Regions from separate parts of the Butyrivibrio hungatei genome, predicted to be linked through region 2. Evidence: predicted binding sites of a transcription regulator. Region 2 holds the regulator's gene; the other holds the start of a gene.
What was found. The regulator Rex, encoded in region 2, represses fermentation and respiration genes when NADH is low (regulators of the CRP and FNR family bind a similar motif). The targets are predictions, from matches to a motif close to ATTGTTAANTANTTAACAAT.

Region 1 (15,910 bases), 840 kb from region 2:
ATTAAGTTCAGGTGTAAAGCGCTTTATCTCATGTTGCCAGTTGTATACCAAAGATGCAGGACAAACAATAAGAGAACACCTATTATTTATCCCCTGCCTTTTAGCTTCCTCTTTCATTGATAAAAGAAGCGATAACACTTGAAGTGTTTTACCAAGTCCCATATCATCAGCAAGTATTCCGCCAAATCCATTTGCCTTTAAGGTTTTTAGCCAGTAATAACCTGATTTTTGATAATCCCTAAGAACATCTTGCAAAGACTCTGGTATATCATATTCTTTCTCATAACTTCCCGCAAAGGTGTTTACAAGCTTTTTAAATTCTCTACTTAGACTTATATGCGAGAATTCATAGTCTTTGCTCTTATCTGCAAGCTCATCCAGGAAAAGAGCTCTGAACTTAGGTATAGAAACGTGGCCTTCAGCAAGATCGTTTTTGGACAGTAAAAGTCCATCTCTAAGAGAGTAGAGAATATCCATCTCCTTACTTGAAAGGTCTAATACTTCCCCACTCTTTAGTCTGTAGTACTTTTTCCTTCTGTCATATCTGTTCAAAATATCATCAAGCTCTTTTACTGAAATATCTTCTGGAACAATAGACAGTTCCAAAAGGTCAGAAACCACTGATACTCCAAGATTTACCCTTGGAGCAGCTTTGATATTTATGGAATGGATAGCCTCCGAAAGATACACATCTCCCAGACCATACAAGATCTTAATATCCTGCGTTAAGAATGAATATATCTTATCTTCGCTACTTTCATCTGCTTCAATATATAAAACGCCTTTTTTATTATCCAAGTTATCAAAGAGAGGACTTATTGTCTTAGCGATCTTACTTTCTTTAAACAGATCTCTTTTTATGAATCCTCTGGCATCATTTCCGCCACTATTTATTCCATCATCGAAGCCTCTCCCAAAAATATGGAATATCTGCTCATCATATCTGTCTGCATAGTAAACAGCCTGCACGTCGCAGGTGATGGTATATGTTTCAGGCATATCAAGGTATATTCTAAATTTTGGTACATCCGGTGAGTATTTTGTGACATCAAATCCATCAATGCTCACATTCAGATACTCATTTAATACAGGCAAAAGACCTGACGAAAACAGTGGAAGATCCTTTTCCGCAATAAAAAGTTCATTTTCTGTTCTTCTAGAAGAAAGAAAAGTTAGAAATGGCAGAATTGGCGCACAATCTTTCCTTGGTATCACATGGATCTTTCTCTTTTTTTCAAAATAAATATTTGAATAACCCTCAAACATGGTAAAAGGGGCCGCTTCAAAGGTAACTCCATTTGCAGTTTTTTCTATTGAAAGATCTATCGGCGGAAAAGTTTCGTCTTTTTCAAGAAGTCTCTCGTCAATGTGCCTTGCTCTGAAATCTTTGTTCACAAAATAAAGACTGTTAACAGAAGCAAAAAACTCATCAATCTCATGACCTTTTAGTTCTATTTCCTTGTTATGTCCCTTTCCATAAGGGTAAGAGACTGTTCTCTTTTCTCTGAAATAATCATTTAAAAAACTTATGATATTACGAGTCTCTTCTGTGAATGCTTTTTTATCATGGGTAAAAGAAAGATGTTTGCCGTAGCTTACTGTTTCGCATTCATCTACAGCAGTCAAGAAGTCAGAAATATCTTTTAACACATAGCACGCACCAGACATTCTGTCACAGATATTAAAGCTAAGCGTCATCTTATCTCTATAGTAAGCCACATGGGGCTCAAGCTCTATAAGAGAAGCTTTTTTATACAATAAAGGGGCATTACTCTCTGGAGAGTATGCCCTTAATAATTTCTTGGTCTCAAAAGAAGTATAATGGAAGTCACTTCGAGCATCAGAAACAAACCTCCTACCTGAGGCCGTAATGAACTCACTTTTTGCGCTTTCATTCTGATTATGATCTGATATCATGGTACCCCTTTAACAATACAAAATCTTCAACAATGTATCATTAAATTATACCATATTCCTTATTTGAGTACACTCAGAAGCTCCGCTACAACCTCTTCCATTGTACTATTTTTCTCGTCTACTGTAATATCTGCGTATTTTTCATACAAAACGCTTCTCTCATTGTAAAGAGAAATAAGAGACTGTCCCTCTTTCATGACTACTCCGCGCTGCTTAACATCCTTAAGACGCTTTGTAAGTTCATCCATTGAAACCTTAAGATAAACAACGGTTCCAAGATTCTTGTAATGCTCCATGGCTTCTTTTCCGTAAACCACACTTCCACCTGTAGCAATTACGCTCTTTTCAACTTCAATTCCTGTATTTATCTTATTTTCAATATCAATAAAGCCGTCAATTCCTTCTTCTGCTATTATCTCAGAAAGCTTGCGGCCATCTTTTTCCTGAATAACAATATCTGCGTCCACAAAATTATAGCCAAGTATCTTGGCCAAAATAACGCCTACTGTACTTTTCCCCGAAGCAGGCATTCCGATCAGGATTATGTTGTTTTTTTTCATAATATACCTCCCAAAAGAGCTAAGCCCTTTTGCAACTGTCTAAGTATAACAGAAAAAGGATATAACTGCCATATGGCAGTTATATCCTTTTGTTTACTCATCCATCTAGAGATCAGACAAATTCAGCATATCATCACTCAAGGATGTACTCGATTGAATCACCGATTGAACCTGAACCAATGATACCAAACTGAGCTGAGCTGTTTGGATAGATTCTGTAGTTCCAATCAAGAGGAGTAATTACATAGTAATCGCCTTCTTCTGCTACGTTTACGCACCAGCTTGAATCGATCTTAACATCCTTCTTGCTGATCTTAACTTTCCAGCCTTCGATATTCTCGTTAGTATCGTTAACAACTGCAAAGTTTACAACATAACCTGTTCCCCAGCTGTTGATCTGATAATCAAAATGAGCATCTGAAGGAGATGGCTGATCTGGCTGATCTGGCTGATCTGGCTGGTCTGGCTGATCCGGCTGGTCTGGCTGATCCGGCTGTTCTGGCTGGTCTGGCTGGTCTGGCTGATCTGGCTTAGTTACCTTCCAAGAATCAAGATCAACTTCACCAACTTTACCTGTGATAGTGATATCCTTAGCGCCCTTAAGGTCAGCTACAGTGAACTCCTTAGTTACAAACTGTCCGTTTGTGCCTGTAAGTCTAAGTGTTGCAACAGTATTACCGTCTACTCCACCTTCTTTAACCTCAAGCCATCCTGCAGCATTTGATCTGTATGTGATAGCAAATTTATCTGCACCATCAAACTCAACGTTCTTGTATGTTATTGAGCTACCATTCTTGATGCTTGCAACATATGTTACATCGCCTTCTGTCTTAGTTTCTACATTTGAAAGTGCACCTGTCTCAGCCTCTACTGCATCATATGGATTATATGATGAAGGAATTTCTGGCTGTGTTGGCTGATCTGGCTGTTCTGGCTGATCTGGCTGTTCTGGAGTTGTAGCCTTGTTAGCCTTCCAAGAATCAAGATCTACCTCACCAACCTGAGCCTGGAATGTGATATCCTTAGCACCTGTGATCTCAGTAGTTACCTTGAAATCTTTTGTTACGAACTGACCATTTGTGTTTGAAAGTCTAAGTGTTGTAAGTGTCTTACCAGCTACTCCACCTTCCTTAACATCAAGCCATGCAGGACCATTAGTTCTGTATGTTACTGTGATTGTATCAACACCATCGAACTGAACATTCTTGAATCCAACAAGGTTGCCCTTCTTGATACCTGCAACGTATATTACATTGCCTTCTGTCTTAGCTTCTACATTTGCAAGTGTACCTGTCTCAGCCTCTACTGTCTCATATGGATTATATGAAGCAGGTGTTTCTGGCTGTGTTGGCTGTTCTGGCTGCTCTGAAGCCTTGTTTGCCTTCCAGGAATCGATATCTACTTCGCCCTTCTCGCCAAAGAATACGATTGTCTTTGCACCAGAAACGCTCTCTTTTACCTTGAAGTCCTTAGTTACAAACTGACCCTTTGTATCTGCAAGTTTGAAGGATGCGATAACCTTACCAGCTACGCCATTCTCCTTAACTTCTACAACTGACATACCATTTGCTTTGTATGTAAGTGTGAATGTATCAACACCATCGAACTCAACGTTCTTATATGTTATTGAACTTCCCTTCTTGATACCTGCAACGTATGTTACATCGCCTTCTGTCTTAGCTTCTACATTTGCAAGTGTACCTGTCTCAGCCTCTACTGTCTCATATGGATTGTATGAAGCAGGTGTTTCTGGCTGTGTTGGCTGTTCTGGCTGTTCTGAAGCTTTGTTTGCCTTCCAGGAATCGATATCTACTTCGCCCTTCTCACCAAAGAATACGATTGTCTTTGCACCAGAAACGCTCTCTTTTACCTTGAAGTCCTTAGTTACAAACTGACCCTTTGTATCTGCAAGTTTGAAGGATGCGATAACCTTACCAGCTACGCCATTCTCCTTAACTTCTACAACTGACATGCCATTTGCTTTGTATGTAAGTGTGAATGTATCAACACCATCGAACTCAACGTTCTTGTATGTTATTGAGCTTCCCTTCTTGATACCTGCAACGTATGTTACATCGCCTTCTGTCTTAGCTTCTGCGTTTGCAACAGCTCCGTTCTCAGCCTGTACTGTCTCATATGGATTATATGATGAAGGAAGTTCTGGCTGTGTTGGCTGTTCTGGCTGCTCTCCCTGTTTCTTGCTAAAGCTAAAGGAATCAAGATCGAATGTACCCTTCTTAGAGAAGATGTAAAGGTTCTTAGTACCTTTAACTTCATTCTTAACTGTAAATTCCTTTGTTACAAACTGTCCATCTGTACCATTAAGCATAACAGTTGCAACAGCTGGACCATTTAATTTACCATCTCTGATTTCTAGAGCAGCTGGTCCATTTGATCTATATGTTACTGTGATTTTATCTACACCATCAAATTCAACATTATTGAACTGAACGACCTTGCCAGGAGCGATGCCTGCAACATATGTTGTATCACCTTCCTTAGCTGTCTCAGCATTTGTTAGAATACCATTCTCAGCCTGTAATGTCTCATATGGATTATATGAAGCTGGCTGTTCAGGCTGTTCTGGCTGTTCAGGAGTCTCTGTTGACTCTAAAGGAGTTGCTCTCCAATAATCAAAATCAATGTTACCAAGCTTACCAACAAAGTAAAGGTCATGTTTTCCTGAAACTTCCTTAATATTTCCTGAATTAAACTCCTTGAAAGCTCCCTTTGTGTTTCCTAATCTAACAAGACCAAGTGACTCACCGTCAACTGAATCAATTCGTACATCAACAAGGGCTGCTCCACCTGTTCTTCCGTTAATATAGAACTTATCTACTCCCTTTGAAAAATCAACATCTTTAATTAAAATATAATCATCCTGCTCGAAGCTTGAAAGATACTGCACGTCTCCTTCTGTTTTAGCTTCTACTCCGGACATTCCAAAGTTTATTTCAGCCTGTGCAATTCCGTAAGGATTCTTCTTTGGAGCTGCAAAAGTAGTTACAGCTGTTGAATCAAACCCAATGATGGCAGCACTAGAAAGCAGAACTCCGCTTAACAAAGCAGCTAATCTTCTTTTCATACAAACCTCCTTGTGAATTTAGTGTTTAGTTTCTTTTCTGATACTTAAACGTTTAAGATTACTCAAGCAAGTACATACTAGCATTACCTCCCAAAACGTACTTCTCAAAAAATGCTCCATATTTATCAAAAAGTGCTATTATCAGAAAATTTGGTGATATTCTGTATTTTAACCAATTTTTTCTGAATATATTTGTAAACTTTTACTTAACATTTTAAGCATCCCATTTTCATTTACGGTCATATCCTAAATCCTCAGTGTTCATGCGCTCTTTTAGTTTTGCGAATATTGTGGAATACTTTATATCATTAATTTTATCATCTTCAAAACTAATTTATAACATTATTTTGAACTTATATATTTTTAATTAATTTCCTTTTTGTAACATCCAATGTAACATATTATGGTATTCTCATAACAAAAGCCCTTGAATTGTCTGACAATTCAAGGGCTTAATTCATTTTTTATTTTCTTGTTATCACCTGAGCTAATCCATGGAAGGTATTAACATATCCCGCTTTGCCAGGCGTATGATCAGAAGGATCACCATTCGACGCTCCAAGAAATTCTCCCCATTCCTTAGGAATATCGAATCTAACATCTGCATTTGGCACTAGATTTCTATTTTTATCTAAAAGAGCTATCTTACGAATCACAATATTTCCTTCTCTGTAATCCTCTGTTACTTCAAGCCTTGCAGACTTTTTATCCGCCGTTTCATTAACCTCTCTAGATACCTCTTTTCCATTCCTATAGCCAACCACTTCCATCTTACCATGCTCAGAAAGGATATTTTCCCAAATAAGATAATCTCCATCTTTCATAGCTTTTTTTCCGTAGCTCTTTCCATTTAGGATAAGCTCAACTTCTTCCGCATTGGAAAAAACATAATAGTCAGTAGGAACTCCGGTCTCCCCATTCATATCAGGATAAGCATGGATCACTTCATCTTTACTCCACCATGACTTATAGAAATAATAAAAGTCCTTTGGATTTCCACAAAGATCCATAGCTCCGAACTGACTACTAATAGCTGGCCATGCAAATGGAGTAGGTTCTCCATAATAATCAAATCCTGTCCATATAAAGAGTCCACTTATCCATTCAGGTTTGCAATGGCGCCACCTTTCTGCCCCAAACATGTACCAGTCTCTTTTCTCGTTGATAGCAAGATGACACTTTTGAGCATCAGTTTTATAACAACCTCTTGTTGACTTAAATGTGCCCTGCTCTGTACATATAAATGGTATATCCGGATATTCCCTATGAAATTTCTCATAGAGGTCACTGTGATAATTAAAACCTGCCACATCAAGTTCTTTAAATATTCCTTCAAGCAGCTTATAATCCTCTATCTGAGTATTAGTCTTCATGTCCAGCATCAAAAGAGCCATGGTAACAGGTGTATATGGATCAAGATGTTTTATGAATTTCTTCATTGTCCTGGCAATCCTTGCTCCCTGACTTGTTGTCTGGGTCTGGGCTTCTTCGTTTCCGATAGAATACATGATAACGCTTGGGTGATTACGGGCTATCTTCACCATTCTTTCAAGCTCCGAGAGGTCTTTTGATGCGCTTGATAAAACTCTTGTCTCAAGCATTACAACCATTCCCTCTTCATCGCATATAGAAAGAAAATCCTCTGCCAAAGGATAATGTGCTCCTCTATAACCATTGGCTCCCATTTCTTTAAGTTTCTTAATTCGATAACGCATAACCTCTTTTGGAACAGCACTTCCAAGTCCGCCATGATTCTGATGACAGCAAACTCCCTTTATCTTGACCTGCTCACCATTTAAAAGAAATCCTTTATTATTATCAAATTCAATATTCCTGATACCAAAGGTCTTCTTATCAACATTGCAGATCTCGTCTCCGTCAATAAGAGTAATGATAAGCTCATATAGATTAGTATCATCAAGCGACCACATTTTCACTTCATCTTCTTCAAATTCAAAAGACGTTACTAATCTCAAGTCACCATCTCCAAGCTCAAAGATCAGCTTTTCATCAGTCTCTTCATACTTATCTATTGGTTCTGATATTATTTCCTCAAGATCATAATCGATCTTCTTAACAACCTTACCAGTTCTCTTTTCGCAAATCTCAAGATTAAGATATTTCTGATCATATCCCTCAAGGTTACATAATCTGCAGGAAAAATTCATGTGTACTCCGTTATTTTCCACCGGAGTTCCATGAATAAAGGCATCCTCGATATGCTTTTCTTCTACTACTTTAAGGTAGGCATTTCTGTAGATTCCGCCCCCTTCATAAAACCAGCCTTCCGCCTGCCTTGCGTCGCACTTGATAGAGAGAATATTTTCTTCTCCATAGGCCGCAATATCCGTGATATCAAGAATAATCCTTGAATAACCGCTTGGCTCATGCTCAACAAAAAATTCATTTAAATATATCCAGGAATCTCTATAGATGCCATCAAAGATAAGGTATATCTTCTTTCCCTCATATTCCTCAGGGATAAAGAAATGCTTTCTATACCATCCAACATTTTTATCAAAAGATCCCGCTGTAGTATGGGCATTATTTACATCCTCCATAGCAGGTATCGTATTATCTTTTCCAAATTCTTTTTCAGAATAATCATAGACCTTTGTTTCAAACACAAAGTCGTGAGGAAGTGTAACATTCTTCCAGTCTGAATCATCATATGCTTTACTCTCAGGTCCCTGGTTAAAAGATCCTGATTTAGCCCATCCCCATCTATTTCTGATAGTTTCTATATCCCCAAAATGAAACTTCCAACCATCATTAAAACTCTTAAGTTCCTGCATGCCTTCTCTCCTAGTCTTTTAAAATAGCTGATAACTCATTTTGATTCTAGCAAAATGCCCAATTCAATTCCTTTTACTTTCTTCACTTTTTCTTGCATTTTCAACTTTATTTTCATATGTGATAGGAAATTCAGGATAACATCCAATGTTTCAGATCATGAACATAAAAAACCCGGAAAGTTTTAGGATTGAACTTAAAACTTCCCGGGTCAAAAAATATCAATATTCGAAAATATTATGCATTAACAATCTTACCAAAGTCAGGCTTAAGGCTTGCACCACCAATAAGTCCACCATCGATGTTTGGCTTTGAAAGAAGCTCAGCAGCGTTACCAGCGTTCATTGATCCGCCGTACTGGATACGAACTTCATCAGCTGTTGCCTGATCATAAAGCTTAGCGATAAGTGCACGGATAAGTCCGCAAACTTCCTCAGCCTGATCAGCTGTAGCTGTCTCACCTGTTCCGATAGCCCAGATTGGCTCGTAAGCGATAACAAGCTTCTTAACCTGATCTGCTGTTACGCCATCAAGATCCCAAGTGATCTGTCTCTCGATCCACTCCTTGTATGTGTCAGCCTTACGAAGTGCAAGTGACTCACCACAGCAAAGGATTGGTGTAAGACCTGAAGCGAATGCCTTCTTAACCTTCTGGTTGATAAGGATATCGTTCTCGCCGAAGATATCTCTTCTCTCAGAATGTCCAATGATAACATACTCTACTCCAGCATCCTTGAGCATAGGAGCTGAAATCTCACCTGTGAATGCACCATTGTCTACGATGTAGAAGTTCTCAGCACCAACATGTACGTTTGTGCCCTTAACAGCCTCTACTACAGGTACGATATCGATTGCTGGTACGCAGTAAACTACGTCTACAGCATCATTCTTTACTAAATCTTTAAGCTCTGCGCATAATGCAACTGCCTCGCTAGGAGTCTTGTTCATTTTCCAGTTGCCCGCAATAATACGTCTTCTAGACATATATAAAGTTCCTCCAAATTGTAATAATGAGGTTCTGCTCTCGTGCCGATGGCACTCGACAGAACAAGTTTCACACTAAGCTCGATAAAACCTCGCAAAGTGTTCAGTCTTTATTGTCAGCTGCATAAACGCCAGGAAGCTTCTTGCCCTCAAGGAACTCAAGAGATGCTCCACCACCTGTTGAGATGTGGCTCATCTTGTCAGCATAGCCAAGCTGGTTAACAGCTGCAGCACTATCACCACCACCGATGATTGTTGTAGCAGATGTCTCTGAAAGTGCCTTAGCAACTTCCTTTGTACCTGTTGCAAGAACTGGGTTCTCGAATACGCCCATAGGTCCGTTCCATACTACTGTCTTAGCAGACTTAACTGCCTCTGAGTAAAGAGCGATTGTCTTAGGTCCGATATCAGCACCCTCTTTGTCAGCAGGAATCTTATCAGCATCAACAACTGTTGTGTTGATTGAAGGATTGTCGATAGGGTTAGGGAACTCATCGATGCATACAGCATCAACAGGAAGAAGAAGCTTCTTGCCGAGCTTGTCAGCCTTCTCCATCATTTCCTTACAATAATCAACCTTTGTCTCATCAAGAAGTGACTTACCAACTTCATATCCCTTAGCCTTAAGGAATGTGTAAGCCATACCACCACCGATGATAAGAGTATCGCACTTCTCAAGAAGAGTATTGATAACGTTGAGCTTATCAGCAACCTTAGCACCACCAAGAATAGCTACGAAAGGTCTTACTGGATTCTCAACTGCGTTTCCAAGGAAGTCGATTTCCTTCTGCATAAGGTAACCAACTACATTGCTTCCGCCCTTTTCTGTGATGAACTTTGTAACACCAGCTACAGAAGCGTGTGCTCTGTGAGCTGAACCAAAAGCGTCGCATACATAATCATCAGCAAGATCAGCAAGCTCTTTTGCAAAAGCCTCACCAGCCTCTTCAGGCTTAGTCTCTTCCTTGCCTCTGAAACGTGTATTCTGAAGAAGAACTACATCTCCCTCATTCATAGCTGCAACAGCAGCTGTAGCATCAGCACCAGTTACATTGTAGTCAGCTACGAACTTAACTTCCTTGCCAAGTTTCTCTGAAAGTCTCTTTGCTACTGGAGCAAGTGACTCGCCCTCGTTAGGGCCATTCTTTACCTTACCAAGGTGTGAGCAAAGGATAACCTTTCCACCATCTTTGATAAGCTTATTGATTGTAGGAAGAGCTGCAACGATTCTAGTCTCGTCTGTGATCTCACCATTCTTAAGAGGTACGTTGAAATCACAACGAACAAGAACACGACGGCCCTTTACGTTAATATCATCTACTGATTTTTTGTTTAATGACATAATTTTTCTCCTTATCTGTTTAAAAAAGGTCCGGCCCACTTGGACCGGACCTCTTAAATAAGATCTCTTTAAGTTGGATTCACAAGGTAGTTCTGCTCTCGCATCTTACGATGCTCGACAGAACTAAGTTCGAATCATCGCTTCGAAAGAACCTCAGCGGATTCTCACTTAACGAACTTCTCAAAGTACTTGATTGTACGAACCATCTGTGATGTGTATGAGTTCTCGTTGTCATACCATGAAACAACCTGAACTTCGTAAAGGTCATCACCGATCTTTGTAACCATTGTCTGTGTAGCATCGAAGAGTGAACCATATGTCATTCCAACGATATCTGAAGATACGATCTCATCCTCGTTGTAACCGAATGTCTCAGGATCTGAAGCCTTCTTCATAGCTGCGTTGATAGAATCCTTTGTTACTTCTGTAGCTGACTTAACAACTGCGAAGAGAAGTGTTGTTGAACCTGTAGGTACAGGAACTCTCTGAGCAGCTCCGATGAGCTTGCCGTTAAGTTCTGGGATTACAAGACCGATAGCCTTTGCAGCACCTGTTGAGTTAGGAACGATGTTAACAGCGCCTGCACGTGCTCTTCTAAGGTCACCCTTTCTCTGTGGTCCGTCAAGGATCATCTGATCACCTGTGTAAGCATGGATTGTTGCCATGATACCAGACTGGATTGGAGCGTAGTCGTTAAGAGCCTTTGCCATAGGTGCAAGGCAGTTTGTTGTGCAAGATGCAGCTGAGATGATGTTATCATCTGCTGTAAGTGTCTCGTGGTTAACGTTATATACGATAGTAGGAAGATCATTTCCTGCAGGAGCAGAAATAACAACCTTCTTTGCACCAGCGTTGATGTGTGCCTGAGCCTTATCCTTTGATGTGTAGAAACCTGTACACTCAAGAACTACGTCTACACCGATCTTACCCCAAGGAAGGTTATTAGCATCAGCCTCCTTGTAGATCTCGATCTCTTTACCATTTACTGTGATTGAGTGATCGCTGAATGAAACCTTATCAGCGTACTTGTACTTGCCCTGTGATGAATCATACTTAAGAAGGTGAGCAAGCATCTTAGGATCTGTAAGATCGTTGATTGCTACGATCTCTGTTCCCTCGTGCTCAAACATCTGTCTGAATGCAAGACGACCAATACGGCCAAAACCATTGATTGCTACTTTTACTGCCATTTTAAGTTCCTCCTAAAATGAATTATATATATTTTTTGTTGCTGTTACTTATCATTTCAAATTGATAATTTTTTATCAGCACTTACAATTCTAATAAACTTTACAGCATAAATCAAGTAAGATTGTGAAAAATCTTTTTAACTATCCAAGTTCATTAATATAAATAAAAAAGCTATAATATTAAATGTTACTTGCTGACTGCTTTATAAAGAAAGGCTTAGACTATGTTACCAGCAGATTATCACATGCACACACACAATTCAGGAGACTCTGATGCTCCTATGAAAGATATGATAGAAAGCTCAATTCAAAGAGGATTAAAAGAAATATGTTTCACAGAGCATCTCGACTACGATTACCCAGAATTCGAAGATCTTCCACTTGGAACCTTCGACCTTGATTACAAAGCTTATCACGATGAATACCTTTTATATAAAGAAAAATATAAGGGTCAGATAAAGATAAACTTTGGAGTTGAAGTTGGAATGCAGCCACATATTGCCCAAAAGAACTTGGATTTTGTCAAAGATGGAGACTTTGATTTTGTAATAGCCTCTGTTCACCTGATAGACAAAAGAGATCCATTTTACGGCGGTTTCTGGGATACTGACTCTGTAGAAAATAATTTCAAAAGATATTTTGAACTCACATTAGAAAATATAAAGCTCTTCAATGATTTTGATGTTCTTGGTCACCTTGATTATCTGGCAAGATATGTTCCAGAAGGCGACACCACATACAGTTATCAAAGGTTCAAAGAACAGATCGACGAAATACTCCTTTATCTTATCGAACATGATAAAGGCCTAGATTTTAATTCCAAAGCCCTTAGCTACGGAGATAGCTTCAGCACCAACCCATGTCCTGATGCACTTAAGCGCTACCATGAGCTGGGCGGCCGCATCATTACTTTTGGCGCAGATGCTCACAATCCAGAAAAGGTTGGCGTCAAATTCGAAGAAGCAGTAGAGATTGCAAAGGCCTGCGGATTCACTGAGTATTACACTTTCGATAAAAGAAAGCCTATTGCTCACAAACTCTGATACCATTTTTATTTGGTCAAACTTTATACAAAATAAAAATTATAGTAGAATATTGATATATATGTATTGGAGGATATCTGATGAAGTCTGAATTCTATGATAAAAAGAAAAGAGCTCATATATATAAAGCCATCTTCACTTACAAAATATTAACTTTATTCCTTATACTTTTTCTGAATTTTGTTTTGGCATTTTTTTTCTTTAAAAACATAGAGACCTATAACGCTAACCGTGAATTCATGGCGCCTTACTTTACAGTCGTAGGACTTCGCATTCTTATTGTCATCGCCAGCATTTTTCTTGATATCTATATTCTCAAAAGAACTGCATCAATAGAAAAAAGGCTCTCAACCCTGGCATTTTTGGACAAGCTCACAGGGCTTCCAAACAGATATAGCTGTGACCTTCTGATCCAGGAATATTCTGAATCAGACAAGCTTCCAAACCTAGGTTTTATTCTAATGCAGCTCAATAATTTAAAAGATATAAATTCTGGCAGTAGTCACAAAGAAGGCAATAATCTGATAGCTGAATTTAGCAGCATACTAGAAGATGTCGGTAACGAATATGGTTATATCGGCCGAAATGGCGGAAATGAGTTCATAGTTCTTTTGGAAGACTGCGACAATACTAAGATAGATATGTTTCTTATGGATCTGACCAAGAGAATCCATGGTTACAATGAACTAAATGTAGGAGCTCCTATAGAAGTCTCCTATTCAAAAGTCCTTAATAGTCTTGAGCACATGGACAAGATCACAGACGTCATATCTCTTGGCTACAGGAGAATACATGAAATTCCACAGATTCTTTCTTAATAAAAAAATCTTAATACCTGTCATTGGAAGCCTTATCATATCTTCCATACTAGCGGGATGTTCCGAAGAAGCTGAAACTCCAAGGTCATCTTCCACTGCAAGCACTCTTCCATCAGAAGAAGCAGAGCATGTCAAAGGAACAAGAGACAATACGCCAGTATGTCTTGTTCCAGAGGCTTCAGGAACTGTCATTTATGAAAACGAATTTGCAGTACTTGACGCATCCAATTCAGCTGAAGGTTATGTAATGGTAAGATATATCGGATCCAGCCCTAAGGTTAAGCTCCAGATCACAGGTCCAAATGAAACCACCTATACCTATAATCTTTCGACATCGGAGCCAAAAGACGAAGTTTTTCCGCTTCAGTCAGGTGACGGCGAATATATCATAAATGTTTTTGAAAACATAAGTGGCACACAGTATTCCATGGTGTTTACAAAGCCCCTAGATGTTACATTAAGAGATGCCAACCTTCCGTTCCTTTACCCAAATCAGTATGTTGATTTTAGTAAAGATGATCAGGCCATCGCTAAAGGTGCTGAACTAAGCTACAGCTGTAACAACGATCTTGAGGTGGTGTCTTCGATATACAATTACCTCATTGAAAATATCAACTATGACTACGAAGAAGCTGAAACAGTTCAAAGTGGCTATATTCCTGACATAGATGAAGTTCTATCCACCAAAAAAGGCATCTGCCTTGATTACGCTGTACTTATGAGCAGTATGCTAAGAAGCCAGCAGATTCCTACCAGAATGGAGGTCGGTTATGCAGGAACCGCGTATCACGCGTGGATCAGTACTTATATCAAGGACATTGGCTGGGTCAATGGTATGATAGAATTTGATGGTGCCAAATGGTCACTTATGGATCCAACTTTTGCATCCAATACAGGAGAAAAAGAGCTTCGTTCCTTCATTGGCGACGGCTCAAATTACTCCGTAAAATATATCTATTAATTTTCTTAGAGGGACGATATGAAGAAAGAAATTGCAAAAAAACTAAACAACTATGAGATTGCAAGTTTTTGCAGACAGATGGCTCTTTTGATGAAAGCAGGAATAACTCCAAGTGATGGCATAGACATCCTTATGGAAGAGCAAAATGACCCTGCAGCCCGCAAAATACTCTCTTCTATCAGTCAGGTTCTCACAAGCGGTGAAAAATTCCATGTTGCTCTCAACATGAGCGGCGTATTCCCTGATTATGTCATTCACATGGTGACTATAGGCGAAGAGTCCGGAAACATCGACGTAGTCATGGATTCTCTTGCCGACTACTATGAGCGAGAAGACAGCATACAGGCCAACATCAAGAACGCCGTAAGCTACCCTCTTATCATGGTATTCATGATGCTCATCGTCATTCTGGTACTTGTTATCAAGGTACTTCCCATATTTGAACAGGTATTTGCTCAGCTTGGCACCAACATGAGCGGTTTTTCACAGTCTCTTTTAAATGCCGGCAATATCCTGAACAAGTACTCCATCGTATTCGTGGGCATTTTGGTTCTTCTAGCCCTTCTATTCTTCTATTATTCATACACAACAGGTGGTAAAAAAGCCTTTGGCAGGCTTATGGAAAAATTCCGCCCAACAAAAAAACTCTTGGAAGAGCTTGAAAGTGAACGTTTTGCAAGTGGCATGGTCCTTACTCTTTCAAGCGGCATGGATACTTACGAGAGCTTATCACTGGTAAAAAGACTTGTTGAAACCGATGCTATGAAAAAGAAAATCGAGACCTGTTCTACTCTACTTTTAGATGGAGACAGTTTTCCAGAAGCTCTTGAAAAATCAAAGATCTTCACTTCCTTCTATTCACAGATGGTAACTGTAGGCTTTAAATCAGGTTCTATGGATAAAGCAATGAAACAGATTGCTGAAAGATTTGAACATGAGACAGAACGTAAGATTTTTTCTCTGATATCAGTTCTTGAGCCAACTCTTGTAATCATCATGTCCATAATCGTTGGTATGATCCTATTATCGGTTATCCTGCCTCTCATGGGCATAATGTCAACTATCGGATAAGGAAAAGCTATGACTAACAGATTCGAGTCAAAAGAAAATAGAATACTTGGCATTTCAGATCAGGTCTACAGAATCTTTTCAGTTGTGATCTTTATAGCTATCGCCGTGCTTTTTTATCTGGCAGTTGATGCCTCTGGCAGAAGCAC
Region 2 (15,910 bases):
TGTTGAATAACAATGGATCTCAGCCTCCGGATTAACATAGAGAACCTTCTGAATAAGCTCGATCTGTTTGTCAGTATCTGTATAGATGACTCTGTTCATCTTGGCCAGAACATCCATGTCTTTGTCCCAATATTCATCATGGATAACAATTCGGTCACCATTCTCTGTAGGAAGATTCTTTAGGAAGTTAGCCTTTGAACCTTCGCATCCCCAGATATGATATTCGAAGTTCTGCTCTGTACTGTAGATGTTGTTGAGATAGCCATATTTAAATACAGCCTCTCCCACATCGCCATAGCCGATGATAGCTATAAAATAAGTATCCTTGCCATGCTCATAGAGATTGTTCTTTTTCCAGTAATCCCTAGCCATCATGTCATTTACATTGAAGAAATGAAGATCAGCCTCTGAAGTGTCAGCCGCTTTTAATAGTGTAGAATCAAGACTATTCATCATCATATAAACATACTGATCCTTGAGTCTTGACTCATTTCTACTATAGAAACTGATGCTCTCTGTATCGTCAGATAACATAACAATGTGATTCTTAACCTTCTGTGGCCTGTCAGTTTCTCTGACAACATAGCCATGTTTCAAAGTCTTGGCAAGATTTTCTCCAAGCTCATTGTCAGAGTAGACTACTGTCGCATCCTTAGAGAATCTGGAAAAGAAATACTCAAGCTTGACAAAGGCATATCTTATAACACTTAAGATAATTCCTGCAGTGACGATAACTGATGTGATCTCACCAAAAAGAATATACGGATTAACTACATCAGAAACCGGATTTACAAAATATATAGCAATAGCAGCATAAACTACTTCCCAAAAAGTAAACTCTCCTGTTATTGCATAACCATAGCAAGCAACTGCATAAGGTATAAGTGCTGCCACATATGTTAGCCATGGACATTTTTCCAGGATCTTTTTTATCATCTTCATATTTTTTCCCCTTTATAAAAGCCTATATATCAGATTATCACAAAAAACCATCAGTCTTCAAGGTATCGTCTCAATGTTCTACTACCATTCACAGTTTTAGAGCAGCCGCAAGCTAGCCCTCTGGGGCCGCGCCCTGCCTCTGCCTAGTCCAGCCCCGTGGGGACGCCAGCCTGAAGTTTATTATTTGTGAGTCTCTGAGGATTTTTCTATGTTCATGAGCGTTATATTTCTTGCTTTAAATTCTGTTTTTGAAACACTGTCTGAGTCTTTGATGCCATTTTTTCTGTAAAGTTTTGTTTTGCCCTCATCAAGAAAACGAAACTTTTCTATATGCTCATGCAGCTTTTGTTTTAATACGCATGCTCTTGCTACATACTTGCAGGGCGGAATTTATAATAAGTGGTCATAGGAGCTACGCTCCAATAACAGGAAAAGAGGTGATCTCGCAAGCTAGCTTGCAGAGTCACCTCTTATTCCTGTTTACAAAGCCCGCCGAAAGCGGGCGTGACCACTTATATAAATTCTTACCGCCCTGCTTCAAACAACGCAAACCGCATGCGTTTCAAAAGCTGCTTATGAGCATAAGAAAATGGCGTTTTCTTGAAAATCGTTCAAATCCAAAACTTTACAGCTAAAAATGTGCCTCAAAGACGAGTTTGTTTCAAAGAATTTAAAGTAAGAAATATAATGCCATGAACATAAAAATCCGAAGGATGAACAAAAATAAACTTCAGGCTGGCGCCCCCACAGGGCTGGACTAGGCAGAGGCAGGGCGCGGCCCCAGAGGGCTAGCTTGCGGCTACTACAAAACTGTGAAGGACAACCAATGTTCTCGACACTTTGGGTTTTTTCATATAAAATTTGTTTATTGAGTTTTGTTTGGGAGAGATTTGTATGATTTCGTTAATTTCACTGGCTGTAAATGCAATTGCCAATCTTATCATAACTATAGCAAAAGCAGTCTTTTCAATGCTTACTTGGTTTTTTAAAGCATTTTTCCATGTATTCAAGCTGTTTTTCTGTTTTCTCCCACTGACAAGCGTAACTTTTGTGCTTCTTTTGTGTGTAAATATCTATATTCTTTTTTCTGCAAATGGAGGGCTCCTTGCTCTTGGAACAGGGGATATGACCATTCCTACTACAAGTGAGCATACTCTTGATATCCCTGTAGATGGCCTAGTCCATGAAACAAATAGTGCCATGTCTAAAAGTAACTATGTGATAATAAACATGTCACAAGAGCTTCAGAAATGGTGGATGAGTTCTGTTTACTCATATAAAGGTTCTTTAGTCTTTATCTTTCTTGTGATACTGACAATCCTCATGATTGTTCCTGTTGTTACTGTATTTCTTGCAATCGCTGTTTTTGCTTCATTTAATAAGCTCTTGTTCTATGCCGTTGTGGCAGATGCCGTTATCTACGTGCTTAGAGCTCTCCTCGGCACAGGTTTTGTAACTCAGATTCTTAATAGGTACTATCGACTCTTTCCAGAAGCTGGCAAAAGGCATTATGAAAAGAGCTATACAAAATTACTCAAGCAGCAAAGCGAAGAACTTAAAGAAGAGCTTCGCTCAAAGAAAGCCAAAAAAAATGACTTCTACGATGATGAAGAATTTGAAGATGAATATGGCGAAGACTTTGATGAAGAGTATGACGAGGATTACGACGAAGAATACGGCGAAGAGTACGATGAAGAATACGACGATGAATACGACGAAGAATACGACGATGACTATGAAAACGAGTATGACGACGAAGAAGATGAAGAATACTACGAGGACGATTACGAAGACCTTGAAAAAAATACTCATGACACAAGGTCATCATCCTTTGATTTCTTTGCCGGTTGTAATTCAAGAGAAAGCGTAGACAAAAAATATAAGACTTTAGTTAAGCTCTATCATCCGGATAACATGGACGGTGATACCGCTGCTCTTTCAGAAATAAATGTTCAGTATACAAATGCAAAAAAAGCGTTTCCCATTATAAGGAAACGCTTTTATTTAATAGAAAATTCCTATCAAGAACAAAGCAAAATATCAAAATATCCTAGGCACTCTCTTACTGATGTCGCAGGTAAGCTCATAGTTAAATCTTCCGCTCATGTTTCCTAAAAGCTCTGCGCTTATCTCTTCTCCTGAAGTCTTATCTTTACCCATGAGAACAACTTCATCCCCCTCACAAGCTCCAGGAATATCTGTCACATCGACCATGAACTGATCCATACAAACTCTTCCGAGGATATTAGCTCTTTTGCCACGGATAAGAACATAGCCCTTATTAGAAAGGCTTCTGGGATAACCATCGCCGTAGCCTACAGGAATAGTTGCGATCTTAGTAGGCTTATCAGTTACAAAGGTTCCGCCGTAGCTAACTGGAGTTCCTGCTGGAACCTCCTTGATCATTACGATGTGGCTTATGAGCTCCATTGTAGGCTTCAGGTCAACAATATCCTTTGGAACATCCTCTGATGGCCACATACCGTACATTGTAACACCTGCCCTTACCATATCCATTGAAGACTCCGGAACTGCAATTATGCTGGCGCTGTTGGCACAGTGCTTGAATGGGATTTTGATATTGTTTTCGCTTTCAAGCCTGTCTACAAACTTACTAAATAAAGCTTCCTTTTCTTTTACATTAGAAAGGTCCTTTTCATCAGCTCTTGCGAAGTGAGTAAATACGCCCTCGATCTGAAGATTGTCATACTTAAGAGCATCTCTTACAAACTCAGCACCTGCATCGTCAGGTGTGATGCCTATTCTGGACATTCCAGTATCCACAGCAATATGAACAGGTGCCTTAGAGCTGAGCTCTCCTCTTGCAATAAGCTTGCCTGCACAGTCATTTAGCTCGTTTAACATATCTTTTCTAAATACTGTTGGTCTGATGCCCTCTATGAGCATCCTCTCATAGGCATATGGAAATGTGTAGCCAAGTATAAGTATTGGCTTTTTAACTGCATTATCTCTAAGTTCAAATGCCTCTTCCGCAGTAGCAACTGCGTAGCCCCAGATATAATCTACTTCTTCAAGTTCCTGCGCGATCCTGATTGCTCCATGACCATAAGCATCTGTCTTGACTACAGCCATGATCTTGGTGTGATCAGGAATGTTCTTTTTCATAGACATGAGATTATATTTGATGGCCTCTATGTCTACCTTTGCATAAACTCTTGAATATTCTTCTAACATCATTTACCTCAAAATATCTTCAAGCTCGGTTGCTATATCAGAAGCAACCATAGCGTATTTGCCATGTTTCCTGGCAGCACTGTCACCAGAAAGTCCATGAATATATGCACCAATGCAAGCTGTTTCAAAGCCTGTATCCATGCTGCAGCACACTGCCCCAAGGAGCCCTGCCAGAACGTCACCAGAACCAGCTGTTGCCATTCCATCATTGCCGCTCACATTAATATATATCTTTTTCTCATTGCTGTCACTTACAACGCTCCTTGCGTCCTTGCAGATAACAGTACAATGAAGCTCATCTGCCAGAGTCTTAGGATATTCCAGTATGGCATCCTTACATTCTTTTGTTGTCTTTTTGAAAAGACGCGCAAACTCCGCAAGATGAGGTGTCAGAATAAGCTTTCTTCCTGATACAGCATAGTTTGAAACCTTTATCCTAAGGTCATCTCTTTTGGCTATGAGATTAAGAGCATCTGCATCAAGTACCAGATGCTTATCGCATGCATCTAAAGTGATATTAACAAGTTCAAATGCCACGTCATCAGTGCCAATGCCTGGTCCCAAAACTACAGCGTCAGCCCACTTAAAATCAATCATGAGCTTATCTTTTATCTCAGAGAGCTCATCATAGGTATCAATCAGCGCCTCTGGAATAGTTGTCTTAATGATATTGGCATTGCTACTTCTCGTAAACACCTTGACCATTCCGGCACCCGCTTTGATGCAGCCAAGAGTTGCAAGGCTACATGCTCCGCTTATAACATCAGATCCAGCGATTATAAGGACTTTGCCATTTGTTCCCTTATTGGAATCCTTTCTCCTTGCCGGAAGGAGCATTTCCGGAGTTTCATCATAGAAAAACGCCCTTGGAGGTCTTCCGCAAAAGCTCTCCTGTGTGATACCAGCATCCTCTACTACAAGCTCGCCAACATATTCACAGCCTGGATAAAGTATCTGTCCAAGCTTAATCTGGTTGAAGGTAACTGTAACATCAGCTCTTACTGCTGTGCCCAGTATTTCTCCATTATCAGCATTTATTCCTGAAGGCATGTCTACAGATACAACAAGAAGATCATCTTTCTTTTCTTCCTTGCATCTTGAGATATAATCGATAGCATCTGAAAAGCTTCCGGTTACAATGCGGGATAAACCAATACCAAATAATGCATCTACTATGATATCCCATTCAAAAATGCTTTTGTTGTCTCTTATATTGGAAAAAGTGGCAGTATCTATACCGTATTTTTCACAGATCTTGAGCTGAGAAAGTAAAAGATCGCTGCACTTAGTAAGGTCGCCGATCACGCAAAGACTCACAAGATAGCCTCTTTGCTTTAATAATCTGGCAATAACTGCTCCATCGCCGCCGTTATTCCCAACGCCAGCCATTACTAGAGCTCTGTACTTTCTCTTGCAATCCCTTGCCTTTATCCTTTCATCAATTACATCAGCTACCTTTAATGAAGCTCTTTCCATAAGGACCTGACTGGGAATTCCAAACACATCCGAGGTATTCCTGTCATAGATCTTCATTTCTCTGCTACTTACCGCATATTTCATACTGTCCCCCTTACCTGGTTAAGGTTCCTATGAAAAAAGAGTTGCAAAGCAACTCTTTTTAATTCTAATGAACTCATTCCACGTAATCTGATTCATTTCCTGCAAGTGGTCTACGAATAGGGTGTCTTCTATCAGGATCATATTTCATGTCAAAGATTTCGATAACTTCAGGTCCAAAGATCTGATGCATATAGGAATAGAGATTATAATTCTCCATCTCGGCTTCCTGAAGTTTGATAACGTTCTTTTTTAGCTCGACTCTGACCTGAGAGACCCACTCATCCATAGTCTTTATGTAATCAGTATTGTCATGAAGTGTCTCATAACAAACCTTCATGGTCTCCACCATAAGCTGATAATCTAGATCATAGATTTCTTTTGAAAGATCTAAAAGCTCATCCTCATGGGATGCAAGCTTATCATTGCACTCATTAATGAGCCTTGTTCTATCCTGAATTTCCTTCTCAATAGAAGCAGAGCCCCCAGATTTATTGGCCTGGTCCCTAAGAGGCATTATCTCACCAAGAAGCTTTTTCTTGATCTTCTTGATGTTCTTGGTCTCCGTCCTGATCTTGCCATCGCGCTCAACAAGTGCATTAAGCTCATCAGCCAGCTGCTCAATCTCTGGTGTCATCTCAGTCTGAGTAAAAAGCTGGTGCCACTTATTGTCCAATGTCAAAATAGGAATGCTCTTACCCTCCAGGGCTCTGGAGTAGACTTCATCATTCTTTGCCATTATTATCTCTCACCGTTTAATCGTTATTTTCGTATCTGTTTATATTATACGATAGTTTCATCAAACTGTCAGATAAATGTACATTTTCTACCTGAATATTGTTAGGAACATCCAGATCAACATGAGCAAAGTTCCATATTGCCTTAATGCCGCATTCTACAAGCTTGTGGGCCATAGGAACTGCCTGCTCCTTAGGAATAGTAAGAACTGCAATCTCAATCTTGTTCTTTTTAACAAAATCTTCCATCTCCTCAATAGGACGAACCTCTACATCTCTGATCATTGTGCCGTAGAGTTCTGGATTACAGTCGAACGCGCCCTTAAATACAAATCCTCTTCTGGTAAAATTGGTATATCCTGCAATTGCCTTACCAAGATGACCAGTACCAATAATAACAAGACTATGCTGCTTGTCTATACCAAGGATCTTACTGATCTCATCGTACAGATAATTAACATTATAGCCATAACCCTGCTGACCAAAACCACCAAAGTTATTAAAATCCTGTCTTATCTGAGAAGCAGTTACCTTCATGATGTCGCTAAGTTCTTGAGAAGAGATCCTTTCAACTCCTTTTTCCTTGAGATCTCCCAAGTATCTAAAATATCTAGGAAGTCTGCCAATGACTGCCTGAGAAATTTCTTTATCTGCCATACCCCGCTCCTTGAAAAGTTATATATTTAAAAAATGTTTGTTAATTATTCAACAATACAATTATAATCACAGCTATAGGGCATGTCAATTGAAGCAGCGCTTGATTTTATCAATTTTTAAGCATTATTTTCTGGATAAAAGAAATGTCTATTTCTTGCTCTGGTTCAAACTCGTCTGATGAAATATATCTGTATATATTCATAAGCAGTGCCCTTGCCTCTGGATGTTCCAGCAAATTATGTAATCCCATAGAGGAAGCAAGTACCTTGCCCTTTAAGCATTTTGCTTCAAAAAGCATACTCATAGGCCTTAAATACATATATGAATCCATCTCAGTTATGATGGAAGTGATATATTCCGGCATAATAAATGCTCTTTGGCTTGCCATAGGCCACCACTGCCACTGACTATAATTATTTGTCGGGAAGTCCTTAAATATCGGATGTTCCTTGTTTATCAGCTGTCCCATGCTGCCTTCCTGCTCCTTGAACATGTCAGCACACCAAAAATCCGGTGAAAACTGGCACTTAATGGATGAAGGAATGGCATCTGCGGTAGAATCCGGTGAAAGGTACACTATCCCGCCATTTTCAAGAACTTCTATTGCCTTGTCATCAAAAGCTCTGGTCTCATAAACATTTTCAGGGCTCTGAATGTCTTTTAGGAACTCTTTTTGATAAACCCAGATAGGATAAGTGTTTTCAATATCTGTGTTCTCTAAATATGCGATGATCAAAAGCTCCCTGGCTTTTTTATCTGATAATGATCCGGATAAAGAAAAATCGATCTTTCCAATCTCAGTAAGCTCTCCCACTTTGCAGCATGCATTTTCGCTTATCTTATATTCTTCGAGCACCTTATCATCAGCAGCATCCACAAGTTTTACCTTAAAGGTACCTTCAAGTGCCTTCTTGCCATAGTTTGCGATCTTTACTAGAGCTGTAACACTCTCATCATCTGTGTAGGTGTACTTTGGCAAAAGAACTAGCGGCAACGCCTCTCTATAGAATGCCCTGAACTTCTCTGCCTTGGCAAAGTCATACTTTTTGGGTTCAAGATGAGAATTCATCATGCCAACAAGGGCTGTGCCCTGCCCAGGGAAGTCCTGAATTCCAAGAAGTGATAAGCCTGACATATCTGGAGTTCTAAGAACAGACTCAACTTCTTCCCTATAGCAAAGTCTTGAAAGCTCGCCCGTAGCCTCTACATATTTGTCCCAATCCCTAAGGATTCCGACCTTATCAGCATGTTCCTTTACAAGCTTTAGATTTACAGGATCTGTAACCCCTTTAAAATCTTCAAGCTCATTAAAATCAGGTAAAACCTCGTACTGACCTACTTCAAAGCCAAATATTGGCTTTTTATACTCATTTCTGATCTGGGCTGTCACCTTACTAAAATCTTGAGAAGCTGATGGATACTCGTTATTTAAAAAGCCTATCATTCCGGGAGATGTAGCTCTTAACATATCCTTGTAATAGCCCATGGATGTATAGAAATCACTATCTTTGTTATAGCCCTTTTCTCCGTAAAAAACATTTGACCCCCAGGCAAAAAGTCTGGTATCATCAATGTCCTTTGCCATTTTTACCAGCTCGATCATAACCCTCGTGCCAGCTATATCAGAGCCAAGTTCATTTCCAAGAGTAAGCATCACAAAGGATGGATGATTTGCGTATTCTTTAATGATCTCTTTTAGCTCTTTTTCATAATATTCCCTGCTGTATTTCTCAACAAAAGCGTCATTAGGATTCCAATGTGAAAGTTCAGGCTGAACCATGATACCAAGCTTATCTGCAGCCACAAAAGCAGCTTCCACAGGGCAATGGGAGTGGAATCTTACGCAGTTGATGCCATAGGATTTATACTTTTCCATAACTTTAAGCCAGCTCTCTACATCCATTGGAGCATGGCCAGTTTCTGGAAACTCAGCGCAGTTAGCCTCTCCTCTTAAAAAGAATCTCCTGCCATTTATAGTAAGGCGACCTTCATTGTCGTAGCTAAAGTCACGTATTCCGAAAGTCTCTGTACTTTCATCAAGCTCTGTTCCATTGTTATCAAACAGGCTCCATTTGCAGCTATAGAGATTTCCTTCGTACTCATCCCACCTTCTTACATCTTTCTTAAGTGCCACTGTAGTTTTTACGGTAAAAGAGCCTTTTTCTGCAAGATCAAGCTCTATAAGTACCTCATCTTCAAAGGCCTCAGAGTTAAGAGTGATTTTTCCATTAAAGGCTCTATCACTATTAACAACTGCCTCTATCTCTGCACTTCCAGCCTTAGGATAAATGCTAAGCCTTTCAACAAAAGCACATTCCTTTGAAAAAAGGCTCATCTGACCTAAAAGGCCATTCCAGTTAGTCTGAGTTTCATCAGTAGCCGTAGATGAGTAGATTATTCCTGCTCTTGGCATATTCTCATAGTCGTTATCACAGATAAACTCTATAGTAGAGTCTTTCTTCAAAAGCCCGGTAACTTCAAATAAATAATGAGTAGAAAGGCTTCCTCTAAGAGCCTTAACCTCCCTGTCATCAACCTTTAAAAAAAGATTTCTGGAGCGCTCAACCTTAATAAACAAGCGCTTACTTAGTTCTTTTTCAAAGCCAGATAAAGCATCACTTAGCTCACGCTTATAATAAGCCTTTCCATAATATGAAAACTTACGAGTAAGTCTGGTAGCTATCGGTCCTTCAGCCTTCTTCTGACTTTTACCCTGCTCAGTTATCAGAATATTATCCACTAAGCCGATCTTATTTTCATCAAGAGATCCTGGAAGCTTTGCCACAAACTCTTTTTCATGATCTGAATCTAAATAAACCTTGTATTCACCTGAAATATCAACCTTCATGTAGTTACCCCGCCAAAATATGCAATAAAATAAGCCTGGACGGTAAAATACCATCCAGACTTAATTATACGATATTACGGACAATCAAGAATATCTCTATTATTGCCCAAAACTGTTATTATCTTGCTCTTTATCAGATCTTGAAATAGCTGATAACGTCTGTCATCTCTCCTGCAAGGTCCTGAAGTTTAGCTGCAGACTCAGTAATAAGTGAGAATGTAGCATTAAGCTCCTGCATAGAAGCATTTGTTTCCTCAGTTGAAGCAGCGTTCTCTTCTGAAATAGCTGAAAGATCAGCGATGATCTCAACAAGCTCATCCTTTGCAGTATTGAGCTTTTCAACGTGCTGTGAAATGTTACCTGTGCTGTTTGTAACATTATTTACGTTTTCTGCCATGCTCTGCATATTAGATTTGGTATCATCAAGATGTTCTGACTGCATATCAAAGCTGCTGTTAAGTCTCTCAAGGACTTCTACAGATGCCTCAGAATCAGCAACAAGCTGTTCTACGATCTTCTTGATCTCTTCTGCAGAATTACTACTCTGTACAGCAAGCTTACCAATCTCAGATGCAACTACTGCAAAGCCTCTTCCTGCTTCACCAGCTCTTGCCGCCTCAATAGAAGCATTAAGTGAAAGGAGGTTTGTCTGAGATGCAATCTCTGTAATTGCTTCAGAGAACTCTGAAATCTGTCTTGCTGACTTATTTGTTGACTGAATAGTATTGCCGATATCACTTACAGAATCTTTTACTTCGTTGCTCTGATCAATAAGCTTAATAAGTGATCCCATAGCTGCTTCACAGGTTGTTCTCATCTCGCCTGCATATTCATTGAGCTGCTCTACGTTCTGAGCTACTTCATCAATATCTTTTCCAATAGTCTGAGTATTGCCTGCTGCTGTCTCTATGCTCTCAGCCTGTGTAACAGCGCCCTTAGCAATATCATCTACAGCCTGGCTAACCTGAGTTGATGCATTTGAAGCCTGATTAGCAGATGTTGAAAGCTCTGAGCCTGATGTCTTAAGCTCATTTGACATCTCTGTTGTCTGTCTTATGACATCCCCAAGCTTCTGACTAAGTGTCCTTGCTCCATCAGCCAAAAGACCAATCTCGTCATTTCTCTTAAGTGAAGTCTCATCTATGTTAAGAGCAAGTTCACCCTTTGAAAGATTTCCAAGTTCATTTGCTATTTCTTTCATCTTGACTGAAACCTTGTTAGTGCACAGTATACCGACAAGCGAAAGAAGAATTGCAAGAATGATAGAAGTAATAGCCATCTGAGCTATGATGTCACCGATGGAAGCATCAACCTTTTTACTCTCTCTTGCTGCAAACACCATACCAATAACTGTTCCGTCATCATTCTTAAGTGGTGCATAGTAACAATAATAGCTTGTTGAAACCCCTGCAGGAACAGTCTTAGAATAATAATCCTGTTTGTTCTTTACAACAGTGTCATAAATCTTATCAGGAATATTAACTCCAGTTGCCTTATTTCCAGAAGAAGTTTTGAGAGTTGTGATAACCCTCTCTTTTCCATAAATAACAGAATACTCAACGCCAGTCTCTTTCTTCATGTCATCCATTATTGTTTCATAATCTGAGGTTACGTCCTGCTCTCCTTTGTAGACAACCCCATCTGCATAACTCCATTCGCCATCCCATATCTGGTTCATCTCGCTCTCAAGCTGCTTAACCGCTATCTTTAGTTCCTCCTGAAGCATGTCATTGTAAACATCCTTAGTCCTGATACCACTTATGACAGTGAGCACAACTGATATACCTATTACAGCTGCAACTGCCGCAATAACCAGCTTGACAACAACTTTCCCATTCCTTACTTTTTCATCCATGATAAAAATCCCGCCTCCTCATAGCGTAAAATTTATAAAATAATTCTTATATTTATATCGGAAAAATAAAATAATATATTATAGTTATTTCCAAAATAATTTTTTCTCTGCACAGGTTTACACTAAAATAAAAATCATTTATCATAACTAGGTTCAATGATTCATGATTATAGAAAAGAGGTTTGAATATGTCTTATAAAGATTATATGGTCCGTGCAACTGCTGGAAATGCTCAGATAAGAGCCTTTGCAGCAACAACCAGAGACCTTTCAGAATATGCTAGAAAAGCCCACAACTTATCTCCTATTGCGGCAGCTGCACTTGGAAGACTCATGACAGGTACAGTTATGATGGGAACAATGATGGACAATGACGATGACCTTATCACAGTCAAAATGGACGGTGATGGTCCTTTAAAGGGAGTTCTTGCAACAGCAGACAGACACGGCAATGTTAAGGGATATGCTGTTAATCCTTACGTTATCATGGAGCCAAATGCTCAGGGACACCTTAATGTTGGCGGTGGTATCGGCGAAGGTACTCTTACTGTTATCCGTGATATGGGCATGAAAGAACCATATGTTGGTCAGGTTCCTTTATACTCAGGCGAAGTTGCTGAGGATCTTACATACTACTTTACCAAATCCGAGCAGACACCTTCATCAGTAGGTCTTGGAGTTTTAGTTGAAAGAGAAAATCTCTCAGTTATAGCTGCTGGCGGATTTATCATTCAGCTTCTTCCTTTTGCTGATGAACAGACCATTACTCACCTTGAGTTCAATCTTCAGAAGTTCTCTTCTGTTACAGATATCCTAAAGGCTGGCAAGACTCCAGAAGAGCTTTTGAACATCGTTTTAGACGGCTTTGATATTGAGTTTACTGAAAAGACCGATCTTAACTTCTACTGTAACTGTGACAAGGACCGCGTAGAAAGAGCTCTTATGCTGATCGGTAAAAAAGATATTCAGGAAATGATAGATGATGGAAAAGAAATCGAAGTTTGCTGTCACTTCTGTAATAAAGCATATACTTTTTCAATTGATGAACTTAAAGCCATCAAAGAAAAGGCTAAATAATTATTTGGAAAAAGCGTTTTGTAGTTTATTCTACAAAACGCTTTTACTTTATTTTCAGGTATAAAGATCACTAAATTCTTTTCTATCTGTTTTTACCAGGACAAATGAAGCCACAACTGCTATCATTGTCATCACTATAGAGAATATCCAGGCAGGCCCTGTTCCGATATTGTCAAATAGACTTCCACTGACATACTGAACTACTCCGCTCATAAATGCAGAGGTAAAACTTGTAACTCCGTAGATTCTGCCTCTATAGTTTTCCGGAACTCTCTCTGATAAATAAGCGCCGATCACTACAGTTGTAAGTATCTCACCTAAAGTGAACATTGTAATAGAAACATAGTAGCCGGCGATCACGCCAAAGGATAATAAGAACATTCCAAAGCTTATGGTCTGAAGAAGCGTACCTAAGGCATACTTTTTGGGAAGTGGCATTTTCTCAAGAAGCATTGTCAGAAGCGGCGTACAAAGAACTACTATTATGCAGTTAACACTATTAACTGTGCCATAGATAAGAGAACCATTTTCCGGATAAGCCTTTGAAATATCAAGGGGCATCAGATATCCAAATTGTGAATAAGCGCCCTGATAAAAGCTAAAGGCTATGATAAACAATATAAGACTCTTACTGGCTCTTATGATCTTTAATATATTCTGCTTATCAGCTTCTTTGTTTTCTTCTTTTTCCCCATCTGAGCTTATGACTTCATCTTCACTCTCTGGATTTTTTACAAAAAGACCTATGAGAACAGTTGATACAGATATGGCAAGACCGCTTATTATAAAGCAAAGCCACAAATAATCATTAAACAAAAATCCAGCAAGTGTTGGTGACATTATAAGACCAATGTTGGATCCAAGATACAATAGTGAAAAAGCCTTTTCTCTTTTTTCCGCCGGTGTAATAGCAGCCACAAGTGCCTGATATGCAGGTCCCTCCAAAGTCTGAAAAAGAGCTCCCACCAGCAAAACACACAGAGAATAAAAAGAAAGTGGCATCAGTCCGCTTATTACAAACAAAATAATAGATACGATGTCACAATATATTATAACTCTCTTCTTATTGTATTTATCTGCGAGATGTCCGCCAACCAGATTGGCAGGTAAAAACATTATTCCTGAAACAATTATGAATGTCGCCGTTTCTGCGGCATTTAAACCAAGTTTTTTATTTAGGATAAGCGTCATCATGGGCCAGATCATGGCTCCAAGATTTGTAACTATCCTCCCAAGAAAGAGAATATAGTTTTCTTTCTTTAATCCTTTATATTGAGTAAAAATTTTCATGTCTTTTTCCTTGTAGCAAGGTCAATGATAGCCTTGCCATAATGAATGAGTGTTATGCAAACAAGCATAAACAGGTGGGCATAAAAGATACCTACAATGTAGTAATTTCTCTCAAGGAAATATCCAAGTTGAAAACCAAGGCCTCCAAGAACAGCCGTTAGTGCAAGGCTTGTTAATAGATATGGAAGATTCAGGAATACTCTCTTGATGTTTTCAATAAAATCCTTGAATGAAGCGTCAAAATATACAAATCTACCGATCATAAGGCCGAAATAATACATCATTACCGGTCCATACTGACTGCCATCACCTATTGCATTTAAGAAAACAAGAAGAATGATCACATAGAACATTCCAAGCATTCTCATGGTAGCCTTCTCTTCACCTGTAAGAAGCTTTAAAGGGATAATGATAGCATCAAGAATAGAGTTGATGACGCAGGACAAACAGATAAGGAGAAGCAGCATAAAATCCTTACCATCAGCCCATGCCTGGATGAAAGTCGCCTCAGCCTCTGTTAGACCACCTATAACGCCTTTTTCATAAAGTGCATATACATGATTAATGATGACATAAGCGCAGGAAAAAGACATTACCGAAGTTCCGGAAATGATCATCTCAAAGAGCTTATGGATTCTCACATCAAAATCTTCTCTTAGATACTCATCTCTATGTTTCTCATTGTATCTCTGAGCTATCGCTACTGAAATGCCATAGATTATAAGTACGCACAGTCCAATGGCTGCAAATGTCATAAGCAAGAAAATAAGTTTTTTTACAAGTGTAAAATCAGGATTAAAATAAGCCTCAATATTCATGTCTGATATTCCTTTTTACCTTCTAATAAATTATCACTTAGTAATTTCTGAATAGCACTCTGGTCTTCTATCTCTAAATAGTCCCCAGGAAGAACGGTTTCTTCTGATCTCATCGAAGTCGTACTCAGCATAGATGATTTCTTCCTGATCACGGCTTGCTCTTGCAAGAAGATCTCCTGTTTCATCAGTAAGGAAGCTGTTTCCATAGAAGGTAAGGCTGGACTTTTGTCCGCCATTTTCCTCTGATGGCTCAACATCTTCTCTTCCAATTCTGTTAGCTGCAGCAACTGGAATAATATTAGCCGCAGAATGTCCCTGCATTGTGCGCATCCAGTGTCCTGAAGAATCAACTTCAAGTATTGGCTCGGAACCAATAGCAGTTGGATAAAGAATAATATCTGCACCCTTAAGAGCAAGGCACCTTGCAGTCTCTGGAAACCACTGATCCCAGCAGATGCCTACACCAACTCTGCCATATTCAGTTTCAAACACCTTAAAGCCTGTATTACCAGGTGTAAAATAAAATTTCTCCTGATAGTAGTGATCATCCGGAATATGGGTCTTTCTATAGGTTCCAAGGTTTGTGCCATCTGCGTCTATCATAGCTACAGAGTTATAGAAGGTGTTTCCATCCTTCTCATATACACTTATTGGCATTACAACCTTAAGCTCTTTACACACCTTCTGAAAGTGAAGTACTGCAGGATTCTCAGAAATAGGAAGTGCCAGATCATAGTAATCATAGCGTCTTTCCTGGCAGAAATACTTTCTCTCAAAGAGCTCTGATAAAAGAATGATCTTGGCTCCATTGGAAGCTGCCTTTCTAACAAGCTCTTCTGCCTTATTTATGCTGTTTTGAACCTGCTTGCTATCATTAGCAGCTACTTTGCCGCAAGCATACTGAATGCAGGCTACTCTAATTTTATTTGCCATAT

Region 1: the regulator Rex is predicted to act here: its motif matches at 11,932-11,951, upstream of gap (type I glyceraldehyde-3-phosphate dehydrogenase).

The regions. Positions count from the first base shown of each region.
Region 1 covers NZ_CP017831.1:2,122,485-2,138,394, forward strand. The annotation lists gene bhn_RS09815 (DEAD/DEAH box helicase) at 1-1,917, opposite strand, end outside; gene bhn_RS09820 (shikimate kinase) at 1,977-2,477, opposite strand; gene bhn_RS09825 (carbohydrate-binding protein) at 2,611-5,562, opposite strand; gene bhn_RS09830 (glycoside hydrolase family 2 TIM barrel-domain containing protein) at 6,027-8,357, opposite strand; gene tpiA (triose-phosphate isomerase) at 8,593-9,339, opposite strand; gene bhn_RS09840 (phosphoglycerate kinase) at 9,443-10,681, opposite strand; gene gap (type I glyceraldehyde-3-phosphate dehydrogenase) at 10,846-11,871, opposite strand; gene bhn_RS09850 (histidinol-phosphatase HisJ family protein) at 12,096-12,914, shown strand; gene bhn_RS09855 (GGDEF domain-containing protein) at 12,995-13,732, shown strand; gene bhn_RS09860 (transglutaminase-like domain-containing protein) at 13,707-14,693, shown strand; gene bhn_RS09865 (type II secretion system F family protein) at 14,712-15,764, shown strand; gene bhn_RS09870 (hypothetical protein) at 15,774-15,910, shown strand, end outside.
Region 2 covers NZ_CP017831.1:1,285,524-1,301,433, reverse strand. The annotation lists gene bhn_RS06215 (RyR domain-containing protein) at 1-942, opposite strand, end outside; gene bhn_RS06210 (hypothetical protein) at 1,837-3,057, shown strand; gene alr (alanine racemase) at 2,983-4,137, opposite strand; gene bhn_RS06200 (NAD(P)H-hydrate dehydratase) at 4,141-5,697, opposite strand; gene bhn_RS06195 (hypothetical protein) at 5,771-6,433, opposite strand; gene bhn_RS06190 (redox-sensing transcriptional repressor Rex) at 6,450-7,088, opposite strand; gene bhn_RS06185 (glycoside hydrolase family 2 TIM barrel-domain containing protein) at 7,198-9,936, opposite strand; gene bhn_RS06180 (methyl-accepting chemotaxis protein) at 10,070-11,791, opposite strand; gene hslO (Hsp33 family molecular chaperone HslO) at 11,980-12,867, shown strand; gene bhn_RS06170 (MFS transporter) at 12,922-14,157, opposite strand; gene bhn_RS06165 (hypothetical protein) at 14,154-14,975, opposite strand; gene aguB (N-carbamoylputrescine amidase) at 15,009-15,908, opposite strand.